2 regions of the Kribbella koreensis genome follow, and region 2 is predicted to be linked to the other one. Evidence: riboswitches for the same ligand, from Rfam matches in the RefSeq annotation. Region 2 holds a riboswitch; the other holds the start of a gene.
The links. Region 2 has a riboswitch for glycine ahead of ABD116_RS25450 (L-serine ammonia-lyase). Riboswitches for the same ligand answer to the same signal wherever they lie in the genome.
Positions count from the first base shown of each region.

Region 1: another riboswitch for glycine. It lies ahead of gcvP (aminomethyl-transferring glycine dehydrogenase); the one in region 2 lies ahead of ABD116_RS25450 (L-serine ammonia-lyase).

Region 1 is NZ_BAAAHK010000017.1:228,402-240,080, forward strand. It holds gene ABD116_RS30585 (DUF881 domain-containing protein) at 1-566, shown strand, start outside; gene ABD116_RS30590 (small basic family protein) at 563-895, shown strand; gene ABD116_RS30595 (DUF881 domain-containing protein) at 897-1,712, shown strand; gene gcvH (glycine cleavage system protein GcvH) at 1,750-2,130, shown strand; gene ABD116_RS30605 (zinc-ribbon and FHA domain-containing protein) at 2,268-2,789, shown strand; gene ftsR (transcriptional regulator FtsR) at 2,830-3,471, shown strand; gene ABD116_RS30615 (bifunctional nuclease domain-containing protein) at 3,518-4,009, shown strand; gene ABD116_RS30620 (MerR family transcriptional regulator) at 4,188-4,781, shown strand; glycine riboswitch at 4,803-4,900, shown strand; gene gcvP (aminomethyl-transferring glycine dehydrogenase) at 4,974-7,823, shown strand; gene ABD116_RS30630 (serine hydrolase domain-containing protein) at 7,841-9,142, shown strand; gene ABD116_RS30635 (pyridoxal phosphate-dependent decarboxylase family protein) at 9,356-10,846, shown strand; gene ABD116_RS30640 (IucA/IucC family protein) at 10,843-11,679, shown strand, end outside.
Region 2 is NZ_BAAAHK010000013.1:253,177-264,855, reverse strand. It holds gene ABD116_RS25475 (hypothetical protein) at 1-192, shown strand, start outside; gene ABD116_RS25470 (alpha/beta fold hydrolase) at 261-1,142, shown strand; gene ABD116_RS25465 (helix-turn-helix transcriptional regulator) at 1,113-1,955, opposite strand; gene ABD116_RS25460 (SDR family NAD(P)-dependent oxidoreductase) at 2,059-2,757, shown strand; gene ABD116_RS25455 (alpha/beta fold hydrolase) at 2,788-3,480, shown strand; gene ABD116_RS25450 (L-serine ammonia-lyase) at 3,442-4,815, opposite strand; glycine riboswitch at 4,893-4,985, opposite strand; gene ABD116_RS25445 (DUF3817 domain-containing protein) at 5,062-5,394, opposite strand; gene ABD116_RS25440 (alpha/beta hydrolase) at 5,493-6,956, shown strand; gene ABD116_RS25435 (hypothetical protein) at 7,017-7,253, opposite strand; gene ABD116_RS25430 (hypothetical protein) at 7,432-7,995, opposite strand; gene ABD116_RS25425 (aminopeptidase P family protein) at 8,021-9,439, opposite strand; gene ABD116_RS25420 (putative hydro-lyase) at 9,453-10,223, opposite strand; gene ABD116_RS25415 (GntR family transcriptional regulator) at 10,227-10,955, opposite strand; gene ABD116_RS25410 (NRAMP family divalent metal transporter) at 11,127-11,679, shown strand, end outside.

The DNA.
Region 1 (11,679 bases), on a different contig from region 2:
ACACCGCCGACGGCCGGCTGACCGACCTGCGCGGCGAGCAGATCAAGCTCGCCGACGAGGTCCGTGGGCTGCAGGCCGGTGGACTGAGCAACACCAGCGAGGGCGCGGCGCTGCAGCAGAAGCTGAACGACCTCGAGCTGCAGGTCGGAGCCGTCGCGGTGACCGGTCCGGGCCTGAAGGCCGTCGTCGACGACGCCAAGGACTCCGACGACAAGCAGGGCCGGTTGCTCGACGTCGACCTGCAGCAGTTCGTCAACGGGCTGTGGACGGCCGGCGCGGAGGCGATCTCGGTGAACGGTCACCGGCTGACCACGCTGACCGCGATCCGCGGTGCGGGCAGCGCGATCACCGTCGACTACAGTTCGCTGACCCCGCCGTACACGGTGCTGGCGATCGGGGACACCGCGACCATGCCGGCCCGGTTCGCGCAGAGCTCGGGCGGCCAGTGGGTGCAGTACCTGGTCAGCAATTTCCATGTCCGGATGACGATCACGACGGAGGATTCCTTGCTGGTGCCAGCCGATGCCACCATCGCGCTGCGGTACGCGAAGGTGGGTGGGAGATGATCGCCGTCCTCGGCCTGGTGATCGGCGTCGTCGTCGGTCTGCTGGTCGCTCCCGACGTACCCGAGTGGGCCCAGCCCTATCTGCCGATCGCGGTGGTCGCCGCGCTGGACGCGGTCTTCGGCGCCCTGCGGGCGTTCCTGGACGGCATCTTCGACGACAAGGTGTTCGTCGTCTCGTTCGTCTCGAACGTGCTGATCGCGGCCCTGATCGTCTACCTGGGCGACCAGCTCGGGGTCGGCTCGCAGCTGTCCACCGGCGTCGTGGTCGTGCTCGGGATCCGGATCTTCACCAACATGGCCGCGATCCGGCGCCACGTCTTCAGGGCCTGAGATGAGTACCGACGCCCCGTTCCCGCCGCCGGACAAGCCGGAGCCGGCCGAGCCGACGCCGATGCCCAAGCCGAAACCGAAGACGCCGAACCTGGCGCTGCGGCGGCTGCGGACCGGATTCAAGCCGTCCCGCGGGCAGGCGATCGTGGCCGTGGTGCTGGCGCTGGTGGCCTGTATGGCGGTCGTCCAGGTCCGGGTGAACCGGGCCGACGACGGCTACCAGAACGCCCGCCGCGAGGACCTGATCGCGATCCTCGACGGCCTCGGCCAGAACACCCGGCGGCTGGAGACCGAGATCACCGAACTGGAGGCGCGCAAGAACACGCTGACCTCCAGCGCGGACAAGGCGCAGACCGCCCGTGAGCAGGCCGAGCAGCAGGTGCGCGTGCTCGGCATCCTGGCCGGGACGCTGCCCGCCGTCGGCCCCGGGGTCCGGATCACGCTGAACGACCCGGACGCCAAGATGCAGTCCAGCAACCTGCTGGACGCGATCGAGGAGCTCCGCGACGCGGGCGCCGAGGCGATCCAGATCAACGGGCAGGTCCGGGTGGTGGCCAGCACCGATCTGGTCGACGACCCGCCCGGGGTGAAGATCGACGGCGAGAAGGTGCAGTCGCCGTACGTGATCGAGGCGATCGGCGATGCCCACAACCTGGCCGAGGCGGCCAACTTCCCCGGCGGCCTGGTCAGCGAGGTCGAGGGTCCCCAGGTCGGCGGCACCGCCGAGGTGAGCGAGCTGCCGAGCGTGTCGATCACCGTCTTGCACGCGCCGGACGAGCATCGTTACGCTCGCCCGGCACCGAGCCCGACGAAGTAACTCCCTGCAGTTTCCATTGAAAGAAAGAGGGACCGAGGTGTATCCCGAAGATCTGAAGTACACGGCCGAGCACGAGTGGGTCAAGGCCGGCGACGGCCCGGTGCGGGTCGGTATCACCGACTTCGCCCAGGACGCGCTCGGCGACATCGTGTACGTACAGCTGCCCGAGGTCGGCACCGCCGTCCGGGCCGGCGACTCCTGCGGCGAGCTGGAGTCCACCAAGAGCGTCAGCGACCTGTTCGCGCCCCTCAACGGCACCGTGCGCGCCGTCAACGAGGCGCTGGCCGACCAGCCCGACCTGGTCAACACCGACCCGTACGGCGAGGGCTGGCTGCTCGACATCGAGGTCGACGACGACGAGGAGATCGAGGCGTTGATGGACGCCGACACGTACAAGGGACAGCTCGACCAGAGCTGAACTTCGGACGCAGGGCAGTAGCTGGTAAGTTCTGTCGGACCTCAACCGCCGGTCGAGGGTTGGGGTCCTAGTCCACACTGTCATCACGGGGTCAACGAGAACGTCGCCGGACCGCCGGCGATCGGGAGGATCACAGCATGCCGTTCTGCAACCAGTGCGGGCACGAGAACTCCGAGGGCAGCAAGTTCTGCTCGCAGTGCGGAACGATGCTCCCTGGCGCGGACCGTCCGGTGACCGCCCCCGGGGTGACCGACACCGCGATGCTCGCACCGATCAGCGTCGAGCCGGAGACCGAGCGTTTCGATCTCGGCGAGAGCCTGTCCGCCGAGGACGAGGCCGCGGTCGGCGCGCTGCCCCAGGGATCGGCGCTGCTGATCGTCCAGCGCGGCCCGAACGCGGGCAGCCGGTTCCTGCTCGACGTCGACGTGGTCACCGCCGGCCGGCACCCCGACAGCGACATCTTCCTCGACGACGTGACCGTGTCCCGCCGGCACGCGGAGTTCCGGCGCGACCCGCAGGGCGTGAAGGTCCGCGACGTCGGCAGCCTGAACGGCACCTACGTGAACCGCGACCGGATCGACGAGCTGCAGCTGTCGAACGGCGACGAGGTGCAGATCGGCAAGTACCGGCTGGTCTACTACGCCAGTGGCCAAGCCTGAGTCTGGAGACTCCGCACTAGGGGGCAGCAGCATCGGTGAGGTGCTGCAGCTCCTGCAGGCCGAGTTCGCCGACGTCACCATCTCCAAGATCCGCTTCCTCGAGGCGGAGGGGCTGGTGACGCCGGCCAGGACCGCTTCGGGGTACCGCAAGTTCAGTACCGCCGACATCGAGCGGCTTCGCTATGTGCTGACCGCGCAGCGCGACCAGTACCTGCCGCTGAAGGTGATCAAGGACCACCTCGACGCGATGGATCGCGGGCTGCGGCCGCCTGCTCCTGGTGGCCGGCCGGCGGCGCCGCAGACGTTGCCCCAGCCTGCCGGGCTGCCCGATGCCGAGGACTTCTCGACGTACGGGACCGAGTTGAAGCTGACCCGGGACGAGCTGCGCGAGGCGGCCGGGATCACGGCCGAGTTGCTCGAGCAGCTGGAGAGTCACAACCTCGTCGTGGCCCGGGGCAACCACTACGACGGCGACGCGATCCTGATCGCCAAGGCGGCCGCCGAGTTCGCGCAGTACGGGATCGAGCCGCGGCATCTGCGGCCGTTCCGGGCCGCCGCCGATCGTGAGGTCGGGCTGATCGAGCAGGTCGTACAGCCCCGGCGCGACGACAAGACGCTCGAACTGGCCGCCCTCGCGGTGCGTTTGCACGCGGCACTCGTCCGGTCACGGCTCACCCGCTGACCCCGGCGGGGCAGCCCCGGCCTGGCCCGCAGAGTAGGCTGAAGGAGTGCGCGAAGTCGACGTGGTCGGAGTCCGGGTTGAGATGCCCTCGAGTCAGCCGATCGTGCTGCTCCGGGAGGTCGGCGGAGAGCGGTACCTGCCGATCTGGATCGGCGCGGCCGAAGCGAGCGCCATCGCTTTCGCCCAGCAGGGGATGGAGCCTCCCCGGCCGCTGACCCACGACCTGTTCGCGGAGACCATCCGGGTGCTCGGGCACACGCTGAGCCAGGTCCGGATCGTGAACCTGACCGACGGCGTGTTCGAGGCGATCCTGGTCTTCGACGACAAGACCGAGATCTCCGCCCGCCCGTCGGACTCGATCGCGCTCGCGCTGCGGACCGGTACGCCGGTGTTCTGCACCGAGGAGATCCTGGCCGAGGCCGGCATCCCGGTTCCGGACAGTGAGAACGAGGACGACGAGGTGGTCGAGGAGGAGGAGGTCGAGCGCTTCCGCGAGTTCCTCGATCACGTCACACCGGAAGACTTCGACAAGAGCTGACAGGTAACGATTCGTATTGGATCCGCGACACGCATCCGGCTCGGGGCGGTTGTCGTTGACCCGGCCTGAGCGGCGGCTTACCTTGAAGGAGTCGTGGGGTGTTGTAACTCCACGGATGTGATCCGTTCCAGTCGGTACCCAGGGAGGCTCAGGCGTGACACGCACCGGCGACACAGATCTGACGGCGCAGTCGACGTCCGAAGCACACGCCGAGGCGGCCGTCACCGCCGGCGTCCAGGGTCTGCTCTTCGAGGACGACCTGAAACCGATGCCCGACGACGTCGGTTTCCGCGGCCCGACGGCCTGTGCCGCGGCCGGTATCACCTACCGCCAGCTGGACTACTGGGCCCGCACCGGACTGGTCTCACCGTCCGTCCGCCCGGCCACCGGTTCCGGCACCCAGCGGCTCTACGGCTTCCGCGACGTCTTGTTGCTCAAAGTGATCAAGCGGCTGCTCGACGCGGGCATCTCGCTGCAGCAGATCCGCAGCGCCATCGCCCACCTGAGCAAGCGCGGCATCGACGACCTGACCCAGATCACGCTGATGAGCGACGGCGCCTCGGTCTACATGTGCACCTCGCCCGACGAGGTCATCGACCTGCTGGCCGGCGGCCAGGGCGTCTTCGGGATCGCCCTCGGTGGCGTCTGGCGCGAGGTCGAGGGATCGCTGTCCGAGCTGCCGACCGAGCGGCTCGACGCGCACGGCGAGACCGGCGACGACCACGCCAACGACGAGCTCGCTGCCCGCCGCCGTGCCCGGATGACGGGCTGAGGTACCCTCGTTCTCAGCCGTACACAACACTCGGGAGAGTCTCGACCTGCTGTCTGGTCGGGCGCCGAAGGGGCAATTCCTCCCCGGAACCTCTCAGGCCCATGGACCGAGTGTCTTAGGCGACTCTGAAGCGCGCGCCGCGTGACAGAGGGGGAGGCCACCGGCAATTGTCAGCAACGGAGCCTCCACACAATGACTGAAACCCCTGTTCAGGTGTCAGCGGTGTTCGCCGACCGTCACATCGGCCCGCGGTCCGGCGAGATCGCCAAGATGGTCGAGACCCTCGGGTACGCCGATGTCGACGCGCTCGTCGACGCCGCGGTGCCCGCCTCGATCCGCTCGACCGAGCCGCTCCGGCTGCCCGAGCCGGCCTCCGAGGTCGACGCGCTGACCGAACTGCGCCAGCTCGCCGCCCGCAACAACGTCGCCACCTCGATGATCGGCCAGGGGTACTACGGCACGTTCACCCCGTCGGTGATCGTCCGCCGCCTGGTCGAGAACCCGGCCTGGTACACCGCTTACACGCCGTACCAGCCGGAGATCTCCCAGGGCCGTCTCGAGGCGCTGCTGAACTTCCAGACCGTCGTCTCCGACCTGACCGGCCTGCCGACCGCGAACGCGTCGCTGCTCGACGAGGGCACTGCCGCCGCCGAGGCGATGACGCTGGCGCACCGGTCGAACCGCAAGAGCAAGAGCAACCGGTTCCTGGTCGACGCCGACTGCTTCGCGCAGACGATCGCGGTCGTCCAGACGCGCGCCGAGGCGCTCGACATCGAGGTCGTCGTCGCTGACACGACCGATGGGCTGCCGGAGGGCGACTTCTTCGGCTTCCTGGTGCAGTACCCGGGCTCCGGCGGTGTCGTTCGGGACCTGAAGCCGCTGATCGCGGCGGCACACGACCGGGAGACGCTCGTCGCGGTCGCGTCCGACCTGCTGGCCCTGACGCTGCTCGAGGCGCCGGGCGAGGCCGGGGCCGACATCGTCATCGGGTCGTCTCAGCGCTTCGGGGTGCCGCTGTTCTACGGTGGGCCGCACGCTGGGTTCATGTCGGTGCGCGCCGGGCTGGAGCGGTCGCTGCCGGGTCGGCTGGTCGGCGTTTCGGTCGATGCAGATGGCGCGCCGGCGTACCGGTTGGCTTTGCAGACGCGGGAGCAGCACATCCGGCGTGAGAAGGCGACCTCGAACATCTGTACCGCGCAGGTGCTGCTCGCTGTCGTCGCGTCGATGTACGCCGTCTACCACGGTCCGGAGGGGCTGAAGGCGATCGCTGAGCGGGTCCACCGCCACGCGGACAGCCTCGCCGCCTCGCTGAAGGCCGGAGGCGTCGAGGTCGTGCACGACCAGTTCTTCGACACCGTCCTGGCCCGGGTGCCCGGTCGTGCGGCGGATGTTGTCGACACGGCTCGGCAGAACGGCATCTGGCTGCGTGAGGTCGACGCGGACCACGTCGGTATCTCCTGTGACGAGAAGACCGACGCGACGGCGCTGGTCGGGGTCTGCCGTTCCTTCGGCGTGACGTACGACGCGGCGCTCGGCGGTGACGCCCTGGCCGAGACGGTCACGCGGACCTCGGAGTACCTGACGCACCCGGTCTTCAACACGCACCGGTCCGAGACGGCGATGCTGCGCTACCTGCGCAAGCTGTCGGACTACGACTACGCGCTCGACCGCGGCATGATCCCGCTCGGCTCCTGCACGATGAAGCTGAACGCGACCACCGAGATGGAAGCCGTCACCTGGCCCGAGTTCGCCGACATGCACCCGCTGGCGCCGATCGAGGACGCCGCCGGCTACGTGAAGCTGATCGGCCAGCTGGAGCGCTGGCTGGCCGAGGTGACCGGCTACGCGAAGGTCTCGATCCAGCCGAACGCCGGCTCGCAGGGTGAGCTCGCGGGGCTGCTCGCGATCCGCGGCTACCACCGGGCCCAGGGCAACGAAGATCGCAACGTCTGCCTGATCCCGGCGAGCGCGCACGGTACCAACGCCGCCTCCGCGGTGATGGCCGGGATGAAGGTTGTTGTTGTCAAGGGCAACGATGACGGCACGATCGACCTGGCCGACCTGCGCGCCAAGGCTGACGAGCACGCGGAGAAGCTGGCCGCGATCATGATCACCTACCCGTCCACGCACGGCGTGTACGAGGAGAGCGTGACCGAGGTCTGCCAGATCGTCCACGACCACGGCGGCCAGGTGTACGTCGACGGCGCGAACCTGAACGCGCTGCTCGGGCTGGCCAGGCCGGGCGAGTTCGGCGGCGATGTCAGCCACCTGAACCTGCACAAGACGTTCTGCATCCCGCACGGTGGCGGTGGCCCGGGTGTCGGTCCGGTCGCGGTCGCCGCGCACTTGGCGCCGTACCTGCCGAACCACCCGTTGCTCGACCAGGCCGGCCCGGAGTCGGGTGTCGGTCCGATCAGCGCGGCGCCGTTCGGCTCGGCCGGTGTGCTGGCGATCTCCTGGGCGTACATCCGGATGATGGGCGCCGAGGGGCTGACGTCGGCGACCAAGGCCGCCGTACTGACCGCCAACTACGTCGCCAAGCGGCTCGAGGACGCCTTCCCGGTGCTGTACACGGGGGAGAACGGGCTGGTCGCGCACGAGTGCATCCTGGATCTGCGGCCGATGACCAAGGAGACCGGTATCACCGTCGACGACGTCGCGAAGCGGCTGGTCGACTACGGCTTCCACGCGCCGACGATGTCGTTCCCGGTCGCCGGGACGTTGATGGTGGAGCCGACCGAGTCCGAGGACCTGGGTGAGCTGGACCGGTTCTGCGACGCGATGATCGCGATCCGGCACGAGATCGACCGGGTCGCGGCAGGGGAGTGGCCGGCCGGTGACAACCCGCTGGTGAACGCGCCGCACACCGCGTCGTCGGTGATCAACGACAAGTGGGAGCACGCCTACACCCGCGAGGAGGCCGCTTTCCCCCAGTCGGTCGACCGCACCACGAAGTACTGGCCGCCGGTCCGCCGCATCGACGGAGCCTACGGCGACCGCAACCTGATCTGCTCCTGCCCCTCCCCGGAGGCCTTCGAGTAACGGGCATACTTGGGTGAGTGACTGACGTTCGTGCTGACACCGCGGCGGCCTTGTACGCCGAGATCGCCGCGGCCCAGAGTGAGACCAAGCTGCCGACCATCACAGCCGGTGTGCTGAAGGACGGCGCGTTGGCGTGGACCGGCTCCCGCGGGCAGATCGTGGACGGTGAAGGGCTGGCGCCGGGCCCGGACGTGCAGTACCGGATCGGGTCGATCACCAAGACGATGACCGCGATCCTGGTGCTGCAGTGTCGCGACGACGGGCTGCTGTCGCTGAATGATGCCGTGGGCAAGCATCTGCCCGGCGTGGCGTTCGGCGACCTGACCATCCGGCAGTTGCTCGCCCACTCGGGCGGGATGAACGCCGAGCCCGAAGGCCCTTGGTGGGAACGCAATCCGGGCGTTTCGTTCGAGGCGCTGACGGCGGCGATGGACGAGTCGCAGGCGGCCGGCAGACCCGATCGGCGGCATCACTACTCCAACCTCGGCTATGCGTTGCTGGGCGAGGTCGTCGCGCGGTTGCGGGGTGCCGCGTGGATGGAGTTGGTGGCGGCGCGGATCCTCGACCCGCTGGAGATGCGGCGTACGACGTACTTCCCGGTCACCCCCGCCGCCAAGGGGTACTCGGTGCATCCGTTCAGCGGGCGGCTCGACCTGGAGCCGGCGTACGACTCCGGTGCGATGGCGCCGGCCGGACAGCTGTGGAGCACGATCGAGGACCTGGCGAAGTACGCCGCGTTCTGGATCGACCCCGGCTACGAGGTGCTCAGCCGCGACACCGTCGACGAGATGGCCGCTCCGACGGCGGCCGATCCACGCGAGGCGCTGACCGCGTCGTACGGGCTGGGCCTGCGGCTGCATGCCGACGACCCGTACCTCTTCGTCGGCCACACCGGCTCGATGCCGGGCTTCATGGCCGGACTGTTCGTCGACCGCGCGCGGCGGATCGGGGCCGTGACGCTGGGCAATTCGACGTACGGGCGGGTTGCTTCGGTGCCGCTCGACCTGATGCGCATCCTCGCGTCGTACGAGCCGCCGCTGCCGATCGAGTGGGTCCCCGAACCCGAACTCGCGCAAGGCTCCGAACTCCTCGGCCACTGGTACTGGGGCAACACCCAGCTGACGATGTCCGTCGCCGGCGGCATCCTCCAGCTCACCACCGGCTACCCGTGCCGTTTCTCACCCATCGGCCCGGATCTCTACCAAGGCCGCGACGGCTACTTCGCCGGCGAACGCCTCCGGGTGATCCGCGACGGCGACCGGATCACTCACCTCGACCTCGCCACCTTCACCCTGACCCGCACGCCGTACGGCAACTGACGGGCGGCCGGCGCGACTTCCGGGCTGGCCCGTACCTCATCCGGCCGCTGGCTCGTTCACCATCAGCCGCCTGTGTCTACCACGACACGGGCGGCTGTCGCTGTGTTTCATCACGCAGGTCACCCCGGTTGACACGCACAGCTTCGAGGTTAGTAGGTTAGGGCTACCTAAGTAAGGGCTGCCTTACTCGACAACTTTCCCAGGAGAAGCTGGATGTCGTCCCTCGACGCTCCCCATAGTCCCTTCGATCGCGATCAGCGGGTGGTGGAGCTGCATCGCTGGCCCTTGGCAACGACCGTTCGGGACAGTAAACGGGGGCCGCTGCCGGCCGGTACTCCGGCTGCTGTGCAGCAGCGGACGGCGGACACATTGGGTGCTCCGCGGGTGCCGTCGACAGGGGTCGGCGAGTCCGCCGCGCTGGACCTGATCGCCGGTCTGCTCGATCGGGACGGCATCGATCTCAGTCACCCGCATGCGGCCGCGCATCTGCAGCCGCCGGTGCTGCAGGTCGCCGTCGACGCGGATGCGCTGGCGTCCGCGAGCAATGCATCGATGGACACCTACGACTCCGGTCCGGTGACGCTGGAGATCGAGCGCTGGGTGGTCCGGGCGCTCGCGACGATGGCCGGGTTCGGGCCGTCCGCCGATGGTGTGCTGACGCCTGGTGGGTCGATCTCCAATCTGCTCGCGGTGCTGATCGCCCGGGACAATGCGGCTGCGGCGCGCGGTATCGACGTACGGCGAAACGGCCTGGGTGGCTTGGCGAAGCCGGTCGTGTTCTGCTCGGAGCTCGCTCACTTCTCCGTCCAGCGGGCGTGCGCGGCGCTCGGTCTGGGGGAGGACGCGGCCATCACGATCCCGGCCGACGGTGACTTCCGGATGCGTGCGGACATCCTGGCCGACGAGCTGGACAAGCCCGGTCGCACGCCGATCGCGGTGGTCGCCACGGCCGGTACGACGGACTACGGGTCCATCGACCCGATCGGGGAGATCGCCGCGCTGGCCAGACAGCACGGGGCCTGGGTTCACGTCGACGCGGCGTACGGGTTCGGCGCGCTGTTCTCGGACCGGCTCGCGCCGCTGCTGGCTGAGTTGCCGGCTGCCGACTCGGTGACGCTGGACCTGCACAAGATCGGCTGGCAGCCGGCGGCGACCAGTATGTTGCTCGTCGCCGACCGGGAGCGGTTCGCGTCGCTCGGCCGCTCGGTGGAGTACCTGAACCCGGCCGACGACATCGACTCCGGGCTGGACGGGCTGCTCGGCCGGAGCCTGCAGACCACCCGCCGGCCGGACGCGGTGAAAGTCGCCACCACTCTGACGGCATACGGCCGGACCGGACTGGGCAGAATGCTCGACACCTGTCACGAGCTCGCGCATGCCGCCGCGGCCCGGGTCGTTGCCGACAGCAACCTCGAGTTGCTGGCGCCGGTGACCCTGACCACGGTGCTGTTCCGGGTCGCCGGGCAGGGGCTGGCGGCGGCCGAGCTGGACGCTGTCCAGGGTGAGGTCCGGCGCCGGTTGCTGACGTCGGGACGGGTGCTGATCGGCCGGACCAGGATCCCGGCCCGTGGCGGCCGCCCGGCGGCGGTCGCGTTGAAGTTGACGCTGCTGAACCCGAATGCCACCGCGACGGACATCGAGGAACTGCTCGACCAGGTCGTGGCCACCGGTCACGACGTCCTGCCTCGCGAAGGAGCAGCGTGATCTCACCCAGCACAGTGGCGGTCGAAGCTCATCTCAACGCGATCCTGCGGTGCTACACGCGGGAGACCTCTGTGCCGGTCTCGGTCGGCCCACTGTCGCTGGTGGTCGGCCCTTCGACAGTGACGGCGACAGTGCTGCACGCGTCGAGAACTGGGCTGCACAGCTTTGCCGAGGTACGGGTCGACGGCGCGGTGGTGAGCCCGGAGCAGTTGGTGCGGCTGCTGTCGGTCGATGCCGACCCGGCCGAGGTCGACGACCTCGCGGCCCGTACTGCGGAGTCCGTCCGCAACGTGACGGTCTTCGTGGCCGACAGCGATGAGCGTGGCCCGGGGCGCTTCCTCGAGGCTGAGCAGGCCCTGCTGTTCGGCCACCTGAACCATCCGGCTCCGAAGAGTCGAGACGGGTTGAGCGGTGCCGAGCTGGCGGCGTACTCGCCGGAGCTGGGTGGCCGCTTCGCGGTGCACTGGTTCGCAGTGGACGCCGAGCTGGTGTCCTCGGACCAGGTGGCCGGCGCGCCATCACTGCAGGGACTGGACGCCCTGCAGCTGATGGCCGCGCTGGCCGGCATCACGCCGCCGTCTGGCCGGGTGCTGGTTCCTGCTCATCCGTGGCAGGCCGCTGACGTCTTGAAGCGGCCACGGGTCGCTTCGCTAATCGCTGACGGGCGGGTGGAGCCGCTGGGGCCGCTGGGTGCGCAGTGGTACCCGACCTCGAGCCTGCGCACGGTCTACCACCCAGACCTGCCCGTGATGCTCAAGCTGTCGCTCGGACTGCGCATCACCAACTCGCGCCGAGAGTCGACGCCGACGGAGCTGCGCCGAGGTCTGGAGATC
Region 2 (11,679 bases):
CGCCGGATCGGCGGCGGCTACCAGCTGTACATCAAGAGCGGCAAGGACTGGAACCCGAAGCGGCGCCAGTTCAGCTCGGACTGCTCGTTCAAGAAGTTCGACCAGCCGTTCGGCAAGAACCAGGGCTGGGAGGTCCAGCTCCAGGCCTCGGTCCTCGGAAATGCCTCGTCGAGCGAGGTCGATCCGTACTGATCTTCTCAGGTATGTGACATCGGCCATGTCACGATGACAGGAGGCCACCCCGGGGTGACCATGAGTTCATGAGCGCTACTGCGACCGTGACCGTGGCCGGTGTCCCCGGGGTGGAGATCGCGTACGACCGCAAGGGCGCGGGTCCGCCGCTGGTACTCCTGCACGGCATCGGTCACCACCGGCAGGCATGGGACCCGGTGATCGAGCAGCTGGCCGAGTCGCGCGACGTGATCTCGCTCGACTTCCCCGGTTTCGGCGAGTCTCCCGACGTACCGGCCGGCATCCCCGACGAGGTCGACTCCTTCGCCCACGCCGTCGAAGCCTTCTGTACTGCGCTCGATCTCGGCAAACCCGACGTCGCCGGCAACTCGATGGGCGGCCTGGTCGCCCTGCGCCTCGGCCAACTCGGCTCGGTCCGCTCGGTCACCGCACTGTCCCCGGCCGGCTTCTGGTCTCCTCGCGAACGTTCCTGGGCCCTCAATGTCCTGGCCAACATGCGCCGGGTGGCTCAACGCACCCCCGACTCAACCATCCGCCGGATGGCCCGCACCGCCGCCGGCCGCCGCGTGATGACCGGCATGATCTACAACCACCCCGCCCAGCGCGCCCCCGAGGCAGTGGTCGCCGAAACCTTCGCCCTCCGCACCGCCACCGCCTTCGACCGGGTGGCCCGCCTGGGCAAATCCGGAGTCACCTTCGACGGCGACGTACCGGACCTCCCCGTCACCATCGCCTGGGGCACCCACGACCGAATCCTCCTCCCCCGCCAGGCGGCCCGGGCCCACCTCCAGATCCCCGAGGCCCGGATCATCCCGCTCTACAGCTGCGGCCACGTCCCCATGAACGACGCCCCCGACCTAGTAGCCCGAACCATCCTCAACACCTCGGCGTCAGCCTCAACGTCGGCCTCGGCCTCGGCATCAGCTGAGGGCTTGCAGGCCGAGGACTGAGAGCAGGCGGAGTTTTTCGGCGGCTTCTGTGTCGGGGGCGGCCGTGTAGATGACCAGGCGGAGGTCACTGCCAGGGGCGGTGAGGACGTCGCAGTCGAGGAGCATCTCGCCGAGTTCCGGGTGGTTGATGGTTTTGACGTTGGACTCATGAAAGCCGACGACGTGGTCGTCCCATAGCGCCGCGAAACGGGGGCTACCGGTGCGCAGTTCCTTGATGAGGTCGCGGAGGTCGGCGTCGTTGGGGTAGCGGGCGGTGGCGGCGCGGAGGTCGGTGACCATGGCCCGGGTGAAGGCGGCCGCCTGCTCCGGGGTTTGCGCCACGCGGTCGAAGCCCGCGATTCCGGGCCGCATGAAGTGCCGCCAGATGATGTTGCGCTCGCGGCCCCGGAAGACGGACGGGTCGCCGATCAGCGCCGACCAGAGCGGGTTCCAGCTGATCATCGTCCAGGAGGCGGCGCACACGCAGATGGGCGCACCCTCGAGCTGGCCGATCAGCCGTTGCACCCCGGGCGGGATGTACGTCGAGATCGCCCCGGGCCGCGGTGGCGTCTGACCGGCCAGCACGAACAGGTGGTCCCGCTCGGAATCAGTCAACCGCAGCGCCCGGGCCAACGCGGTCAGTACCTGGGCCGACGGCGCGGACGACCGCCCCTGCTCGAGCCGGAGGATGTAGTCGACCGACAGCCCGGCCAGTAGCGCCAGCTCCTCACGCCGGAGCCCCGGCGCCCGCCGCCGCCCGCCCGCGGGCAGGCCCGCCTCGGCGGGAGTCACCCGATCCCGCCACGCGTGGAGCGTCTTGCCTAGTTCAGCCACCCGTCCAGTATCTCCCGCAACCCGCGCTTCAGCCTGGGTACTGCCAATCCCCAGGACAAAGCGTGCACTACCTGCACCGTCGCGAAGCGACGAGATTGGAGCCATGACAACAACACTCATCACCGGGGCCAACAAGAGCCTCGGCTACGAAACAGCCCGTCAACTCGTTGCCCTCGGCCACACCGTGTACGTCGGTGCGCGCGACCCCGAGCGTGGACGCAAGGCGGCCGACGAGCTCGGTGCCCGCTTCGTCCAGCTGGAGGTGACCGACGACGAGTCGGTCCAGAACGCCGTCAAGCAGGTGCAGGAAGAGGCCGGCCACCTCGACGTACTCGTCAACAACGCCGGCATCCCCGGCCCCTTCAAGCCCGCCGACCAGCTCACCGCCGACGACTTCCAGACCGTCTACAACGTCAACGTCTTCGGCGCCTTCCGCGTCCTGAACGCCTTCCTGCCGTTGCTCAAGGCAAGCGACAACCCCGTAGTCGTCAACGTCAGCAGCGGCCTGGGCTCCATCGGTATGGCCACCGACCCCACGGTCCGCGAGGCCGCCTGGATCCCCGCCCCGATCTACAGCTCCTCCAAGGCCGCCCTCAACATGCTCACCGCCCAGTACGCCCACCTCAACCCCGAAATGCGCATCAACGCCGTGGACCCCGGCTACACCGCCACCGACTTCAACGGCCACCGAGGCCACCAGTCCATCCCCGAAGGCGCCGCCAGCATCGTCCGCCTGGCCACCATCGACAAAACCGGCCCCACAGCCACCTACCAACGCAACACAGGCCTCGTCCCCTGGTGACAGCGGCCCGGGTCTGAGAGCCTGGCCCGCATGTCATCTCTCGTGTTGCTGCATGGACTAGGAGCTACCGGCCGGGTTTGGGACGGGTGGCCGCAGCCGCGGATCGCGCCGGACCTGCCCGGGCACGGGAGTGCACCTACGCTCCCGCGGTACACCTTCGAGTCGATGGCGGGCGCGGTTGCGGAGGCGCTGCCGGTGCGGGAGGGGTTGGTGGTCGTCGGGCATTCGCTCGGTGGGGTGATTGGGCTGGAGTTGGCCAGTGGGCGGTACGGCGTGCAGGTGGATCGGGTGGTGGCGTTGGGGGTGAAGGTGAGCTGGTCGGCGGATGATCTGGGGCGGGCGGGGGCGCTGGCGCAGAAACCGATCGGGTGGTTCGAGAGTCGGGACGAGGCGGCTGCCCGGTTTCTCAAGGTGTCTGGGTTACAAGGGCTGGTCGAGCCGGACAGCGGCGCGGTTGAGCATGGGATCAAGCAGGTCGATGGGCGGTGGCGGCTGGCGATGGATCCGGGGACCTGGGCGGTGGGTGCGCCGGGTATGGAGAAGCTGATCGCGGCTAGTCAGGCGGAGGTCGTGCTGGCGCGCGGTGAGCTTGATCCGATGAACACGGATGCCGAGCTGACCGCGCTGGGCGGGCACGTCGTCACGCTGGCCGGGTTGGGGCACAACGCGCACGTGGAGGATCCGTCAGCACTCGATCACGTTCACGGCCAGGCCGCCACGTGAGGTCTCCTTGTACTTGATCTTCATGTCGGCGCCGGTCTCGCGCATCGTCTTGATCACCTTGTCGAGCGAGACGACATGGACGCCGTCGCCGTGCATCGCCATCCGGGCGGCGTTGATCGCCTTCATCGACGCCATCGCGTTGCGCTCGATACAGGGGATCTGAACCAGCCCGCCGACCGGGTCGCAGGTCAGGCCGAGGTTGTGCTCCATCGCGATCTCGGCCGCGTTCTCGACCTGCTCCGGAGTACCACCCAGTACTTCGCACAGCCCGGCGGCCGCCATCGAGCAGGCCGAGCCGACCTCGCCCTGACATCCGACCTCGGCGCCGGAGATCGACGCGTTCTCCTTGTACAGAACGCCGATCGCCGCGGCCGCCAGCAGGAACCGGACCACGCCGTCCTCCGATGCCCCCGGCACGAAGCGACGGTAGTAGTGCAGCACGGCCGGAATGATCCCCGCGGCACCGTTCGTCGGCGCCGTGACGATCCGGCCGCCGGACGCGTTCTGCTCGTTCACCGCGAGCGCGAACAGGTTGACCCAGTCCATCACCTTCAGCGGATCGACCGACCACTTGTCGCCGCTGAGCTTCTTGTGCAGCGCGGCCGCCCGGCGCGGGACCTTGAGACCGCCCGGCAGCGTGCCCTCGGTCTCACAGCCCTCGTCGACGCAGTCCTGCATCACCTGCCAGATGTGCAGCAGGCCCTCGCGGATCTCGGGCTCGGTCCGCCAGGCCAGCTCGTTGGCGAGCATCACCTCGCTGATCGGCAGGCCCGACTCCTGGCAGCGGACGAGCAGCTCGTTGCCGGACAGGAACGGGTACTTGAGCGGAGTACGGTCCGCGACGATCCGGTCACCGGCCGCCGCGTTCTCGTCGACGACGAAACCGCCGCCGACCGAGTAGTACGTCCGCTCCCGCAGACAGGTGCCGTCAGCGGCCCGGGCCACGAAGGTCATCCCGTTCGGGTGGTACGGCAGCGCCTTGCGCCGGTGCATGATCAGCTGGTTGTTCTCGTCGAAGACGATCTCCCGCTGACCGGCGAGCCGGAGCCGGCCGGCCGCGCGGATCGCGGCGACCCGGCTCTCCACCGAGCGGGTGTCGACCGTCTCCGGGTCCTCACCCTCCAGCCCGAGGATGACCGCCTTGTTGCTGCCGTGCCCGTGGCCGGTGGCGCCGAGGGAGCCGAAGAGTTGCGACTCGACGGCCGTTGTACGGTCGAGTAACCCGTCCGCGGCCAGGCCGAGCGCGAAGGTGCGGGCGGCTCGCATCGGTCCCACGGTGTGGGAGCTCGACGGGCCGATCCCGATACTGAACAGGTCGAACACGCTGATCGCCATGCTGGAGGCCTCCTGGTCGCCATTGACCGATTGGTATGCCTCCCCGCTCTGTCAGGCAGTGTGCCTTCCAGAGGTGCCTCGCCCGCACGGTGAAGGTGCCTGAGAGATTCTTGGGGAGAGTTGCTCCTACGGCGCCCGGGTCAGGCCCGGGTCTCTCCCGCACGGGTTCATGCGGCTGCTGATTTCACTACTCGCCGCGACGGTACGGCGGACCGGCCGCGCGCGTCAATCCGGCAGCGGGTGAACTCAGGACAACCGGTTGGTGCGCTGCGCCCAGAGCTCGAAGAACCAGGTGAACAGTGGCGGGATGCTGGCGGCCAGAGCGGCCAGCGTGACCGGGACCGTCCAGCGCAGCTGCTTGCGGACCGCGAGCACCGTGATCACGTAGGCGATGAAGATCGTGCCGTGCACCGGCCCGAAGATCTTCACGCCGATCTCGTTGTCGGACAGCACGTACTTGAACAGCATCCCGATCAGCAGCCCGGTCCAGGAGATCGCCTCGGCGATCGCCACGGCACGGAACACCGTCGCGTGCTTCGATCCGGCCGGAGTCTCAACAGCGGTCGTCGTCTCAGTCATCAGATCAGTGACCCTAACAAGTCCCCCAAGGCGAGCCGGGGGTTCGGGCCGGGTCTGTCCCCGATGCGCACGGGAAGGCGTTTGCCCAGGATCGGGGGATGAAGCTCATCACGTGGGGTGCGATCGCCGGCGTCGTCATCGCCGGCCTGGTCGCGCCACCGGCAACCGCCGTACAACCGAAGTCCTTGCAGTGGACCGACTGCGAGGTCAAACCCAAAGAGGATCCCAAGCTCGTCGCCGGCTCCGAATGCGCGACCCTCCAGGTCCCGGTGGACTGGAACCACCCGGACGGACCCACCTTCGGCCTGGCGATAGCCCGCCGTACTGCGAAAGACCCGTCAACCCGCATCGGCACCCTGGTGTTCGGCCCGGGCGGCCCCGGCGACTCCGGGGTCGACCGGATCCGGACCGGTATGACCCGCTTCAGCGACGCCCTGGAGGACAGGTTCGACATCGTCAGCTTCGACCCCCGTGGGATCGCCCGCAGCAACCCGGTCGTCTGCTCGGCCGCGTTGCTCGCCAAGCAGCCCTCGCCGCAGATCAGCAGCCGCGCGCAGTTCGACCAGACCATCCGCTACAACCGCGAACTGGACCAGGACTGCCGCACCCACACCGGGCCGGTCTACGACCACATCGACACCCTGCAGACGGTTCGCGATGTCGACGCGATCCGCGCGGCGCTGGGTGAGACCAAGATCAGTTTCCACGGCAGCTCGTACGGGACCATGCTCGGTGAGCTGTACGCCGAGAGGTACCCGCACCGGCTGCGCGCGCTCGTCCTGGAGAGCGTCTTCGACCACGGCGACTCGACAACCGGTGAGTTCCTCGACGCGCAGGCCGCGACGGCGCAGGACTCGTTCACCGAGTTCGTGAACTGGTGCGAAGAGGCGACCGCCTGCTCGCTACACGGGCGCGACATCCACGCGCTGTGGGCGGAACTGCTCGCCCGGGCCGGTCGTGGCGAGCTGCCGGATCCACGGCAGGCGAGCGTGAAGGCGACGCCGTTCACGCTGACCTTCGGGGTGTTCCGGATGCTCTACGAGCCGCAGTGGGCCGCGCTGGCCGACCTGTTGAAGCGGCTGGAGACGAGCGCCCCACCGACGGGCGAACCCCCGGTACCGACCGGGCTGGCCCCGAACACGCTCGCACCGTTCTGCCGGGACCTCAGCCTGCCGGTCCGCACGTATGGTGAGTTCTCAGCGCACGTACGACGGCTCGCGCGGAACAACCAGGACCTGAAGATCCCGCCGACGCTGCTCGCGGTGACCAACTGCCTCGGGCTGCCGAAGGCCGTGAATCCCCAACAGGACTTGAAGATTCGCGGCCTCAAGACCCCCGCGCTACTCGCGAACGCGCTTCACGATCCGGCCACCGGCTACAGCTGGGCGACCAGTGTCGCGCGCCAGCTCGGCGAGCAGGGGGTGCTGCTCACGTACGAGGGCTGGGGACACGGCAGCTATACCAAGAGTCCTTGCGTAGGGCAAGCAATCGACAGCTACCTGATCTCACTGACCGTTCCGCGACGCGGCACGACCTGTCCGGCGGTACCGCCGGCGTCCTGATGACGATGGGGCTCCTCGCCGGGCATGGCGAGGAGCCCCATCATTGTTCCCAACCGGCTGTCAGACGGAGACGAGGTGCGCTTCCTGGACACGGGTGAGCGATCCGCTGCGGAGCACCTCGCTGGACAGCTCGAGGAGCCGGGCGCACGCGCGCTCGAGAGCCTCGGCCTGGGACCTGCAGCGGTCGACGAACCAGTACGGATCGTCGGGCTGCGGATCATCGGTGTCGTCGATGTCGGCGAACCAGTGCTGGTCGCCGGCGCAGGTGCAGTGCACCACCCGCACTCGCAGGTTCATCACGAAAATCCCCCCGTGCCGTAAATCCCTGGGATCCCCCCCGGGTTCCCAGCCGGGGCCAGCTCGGCCGGTGCGCAGCCGCGGCCCCCCACTACCGCGCACCGGGCCGAGATTGACCCTCCCCCGCTCCTTACATCGTGCTGGACGGCCCGGTGTTACTACTTGTGACCGAATTATTTTAAGTGATTGCTTGACTACGCTCAGTCGTTGCCGCGACCACGTTCTGCGAGAACACCAGCAGCACGAACCAGAGCACCGCCACGAACGCCAGCCCGGCCGACAACAGGCCCAGCAGGCCCACGACGTCTCCCATCCGATCGCCGCCCGAGACGACGAGCTGCCGCGGCCCGATCAGCAGACTCATCACGATCGAGACCGCCTCGGTACCCCGCAACCAGCGGGCCCGCTGCTCCAGTGAGCGGTCGCCGGCCCGGTCGGCCAGCCGCATCAGTCCGGTGCAGGTCAGGACGATCACCATCCCGCCGATGACGATCAGCGACGCCAGCCGGAGCTCGCCACCGACGATCGCGCGACCACCCAGCAGCGGGAGCAGCTCAGGCAGAGACGCCAGAGCGCCGACGAAGGCGAAGCCGGCGGCCAGGCGGAAGGCGTTGTCGAGTTTCCGGAGGCGGCACAGCCCGAAGTACAGCATCAGCCAGCCGGCCAGATCGACCACGACATCGAAGTTGTCGTAGCGGAAGTCCAGGAGGACGACGATCATGCCCCAGCCGATCAGCTTCATGCTCTGACGGTACGCACCGGGTAGGTCACCGTGGGAGATGACTGCGGGTCCACGCCTCCAGTCCGTCGGTGGTGATCGGGAGGGCTTCGGTGAGGATCTCGAGGCGGTCGGAGTGGACGACCACGTTGTCCTCGATCCGGATGCCGATGCCGCGGAGTTCGGGTGGGATGGTTTCGTCGTTGGGGTGGAAGTACAGGCCTGGTTCGACGGCCAGGGCCATGCCGACGTCGAGGTCGGCGGCGAAGTAGGTCTCGGGGCGGGCCGCGTCGCAGTCGTGGACGTCGAGGCCGATGTAGTGGCCGAGCCCGCAGACGACGTACCGGCGGTGCTGTTGCCCGTCCGGGCCGAGCGCCTCGTCGAGCGAGACGTCGAGGACGCCCCAGTCCTGCAGGCCCTCGATCAGCACCCGCATCGCCTCGTACTGGAAGGCCCGGTACGGCGCACCCGGGCGAACCTCTGCCAGCGCGGCGACCTGAGCCTTGTGCACCAGGTCGTGCACCTGCCGCTGAGCCGGCGTGTACTCACCAGTCACCGGGAAGGTCCGCGTCACGTCAGCGGTGTAGAGCGTCCGCGTCTCCACCCCGGCGTCGAGCAGGATGACGTCACCCTCGCGGACGGCACCGTCGTTGCGGACCCAGTGCAGCACCGGACCGTGGTTGCCAGCAGCAACGATTGAGGCGTAGCCCGGCCCGTTACCCGCAGTACGCGCGCGCCGGTCGAAGGTGCCTTCGAGCCACCGCTCGCCGCCGCCACGCACAGCCTCGGGCAACTCACTCGCCACATCGCCGAACGCCTGCACACTCGCTGCAACCGCCTCGCGCAGCTGGTCGAGCTCCCAGTCGTCCTTGATCCGCCGCAGCTCGGCCAGCACCTGCCGAAGCTCCTGCGCGCCGCTACCTCCGACGAACGCGTCCAGCAACGGCTCCACGCCGTACGTCGTGAGCATCGCCGGTACTGCGCCGCGCACGGCCGAAGGCAGCTCCTCAATGGGCCGGCACGGCAGCTGCAACGCGTCGGACCAGTCCTTCAACCCTGGTACCGGCCCGATCCACAGCTCGCCGTCGCGCGCGTTGGCGAAGAAGTCCGCCTCGCCCGGCCCAGCCGTCTCGCGCAGATAAAGGGTCGCGTCGCCATCACCGGAGATGACCAGGACCGAGCCTTCGGCCTGACAACCCGTCAGCCAGACGAAGTCGCTGTCCGCCCGGAACCGGTAGTCGGTGTCGTTCGACCGCACCGGCGCGCGCCCGGCCGCAACCGCGATCCGGCGCCCCGGCAGCGCGGCACTCAGCTTCCGCCGGTGCTCAGCGGCCGCATCAGCCAGCCCCTCCGGCAACACCACCGACCGGTCGACCGGCCCCCAGTCCCGCGCGATCGACGCCCGGAACCCGGCCGCGTCGATCGGCCGGTAGGACTTCCGCTGCTCTTCGGTCCGGTCTTCACTCATCTACTGCTCCCCCTCAGGGCTCGCGATAAACGGCATCCGGCACGTCGGTCACGAACATGTGCCCAGGGGCGTGGGTGATCGCAAACGGGGGCCTGACTTCCATCAACGCAGCTTGGGGTGTCACTCCGCAAGCCCAATACACCGGAACATCGCCAGGCTCCGCATCTACCGGGTCCCCGAAGTCGGGTCGCGCGTTGTCCACGATCCCCAGCGCCTCGGGCGAACCCACGTGAACAGGAGCTCCGTGCACCCTCGGCATCCGCGCTGTCACCTGCACCGCGGTCGCCACCAACGCGGCCGGGATGGGCCGCATGGACACCACCAGCGGGCCGCTCAACCGCCCGGCCGGACGGCACTCGCGATCGGTTCGGTACATCGACACGTTCTTGCCCTGCTCGAGATTGCGGACCGGGACCCCAGCGTCGAGCAGCGCGCGTTCGAAGCTGAAGCTGCAGCCGATCAGGAAGCTCACCAGGTCGTCCCGCCACAGGTCCACGACATCGGCCGGCTCGTCCACCAGCTCCCCGTCCCGCCAGACCCGGTACTTCGGAAGGTCGGTGCGCAGGTCCGCACCCGGCGCCAAGACCGTGCTCGTCGAGCCAGCATCGGTGACGTCGAGCAGCGGCACCGGTTTCGGGTTGCGCTGGCCGAACAGCAGCATGTCGTACGCCCAGTCGCGCGGCAGCACGACGAGGTTCGCCTGCGTGAAGCCGGGCGCGTGGCCGGAGGTCGGAGCGATCAGCCCAGCCCGGTACTGCGCTCGCGCGGCGGCCGGGGTCAGCATGCGTCACCTCGCTTTGAAGGCGTCCAGCAGTCCTTGCTCGGAGTCGCGGAGATAGGTGTCGAGCGCTTCGGCGGCCTCGTCGTACTTGTGCTCGGAGAGCAGCTCGAACAGGCCACGGTTGCGCGCGATGTACGGCTCGTGCAGCTCCTGCGGCGTCGCGATGACATGGAAGAGCAGGCGGAGCTCGGCCAGCAGGCGACCGGTGATGTCATCGAGGCGACTGCTGTCGGCCAGGCCGATGAGGTGCCGGTGGAACTGCATGTTCGCAGTACCGACTGCTGCCCAGCGGTCCGTGAGCGCGGCGGCCTCGGCCGTCTCGACCTCGGCCAGCAACGGCTCGAGCCGCTCGTCGGGAAGCTCCGGCACGCGATCCGCCAGGCCACGGACGACGTCGACCTCGAGGACGCGGCGGAGGCGGTACAGATCGACCACGTCCTGCTCGTCCAGCTCCGGCACGAAGACGCCGCGGTGCAGCTTGTAGACCAGCAGCCCTTCGTGGGTGAGCAGCCGGAACGCCTCGCGCAGGGTGTTGCGGCTGACGTCGAGGACCTCGGTGAGCTCGATCTCGGACAGCTGCGCGCCGGGCCGCAGCGCACCCTCGGTGATGCTGCGGCGGAGGATGTCCGCCGCGCGCTCGGCGGAGCTGCTGCGATCCTGCCGGGCCACGTCCGCGGCGACACCCCGGAGCCAGGCCTGCCGGCCCTCGTCGTCGCCGCGCTGACTGATGGACATCTCTGCATCATCGCTCACTCCCCGGTGCGGTGGGAAATTTCGATTCAACAAGAGTCTTGCAGGATTGTTGAACAATCTCTACTCTCAAAGTCACTCAAGGCGTTCAACCACCTACCGACCGTCTGCAGGAGAACCGACCGAAAGCTTTCTGAAGATCCAGGAGCCACCGCCATGCCGAAACCCCCGACCAAGCCCCTCTCCAAGCCGGCCCGCCGCCAGCCGACCCGCAGTACCGGCCACTCGTCCGGCCGGCAGCTGCCACCGGCCGCAGGCAAGAAGACGCCCGACACCGCGATGAAGGCGAGCACCAAGTCGACGCTGATCGGCGCGATGTTCCTGATGGCCACCTCGGCCATCGGCCCCGGGTTCATCACCCAGACGACGACCTTCACGGTCTCCCTCGGCGCCGCCTTCGCGTTCGCGATCGCCGTCTCGATCCTGGTCGACATCGCGCTGCAGCTGAACGTGTGGCGGGTGATCGGCGTCTCCGGCCGGCGGGCCCAGGAGCTCGGCAACCTGGTCGTGCCCGGCCTCGGCTACGTGATGGCGGCGCTGCTGTTCATCGGCGGCCTGGTCTTCAACATCGGCAACGTCTCCGGCACCGGGCTCGGGCTGGACGCGATGCTCGGGCTGGATCCCAAGCTCGGCGGCGCGCTCTCCGCATTGATTGCCATCGGCATCTTCTTGTCCAAGCGGGCCGGCGTCGCCATGGACCGGGTCGTGC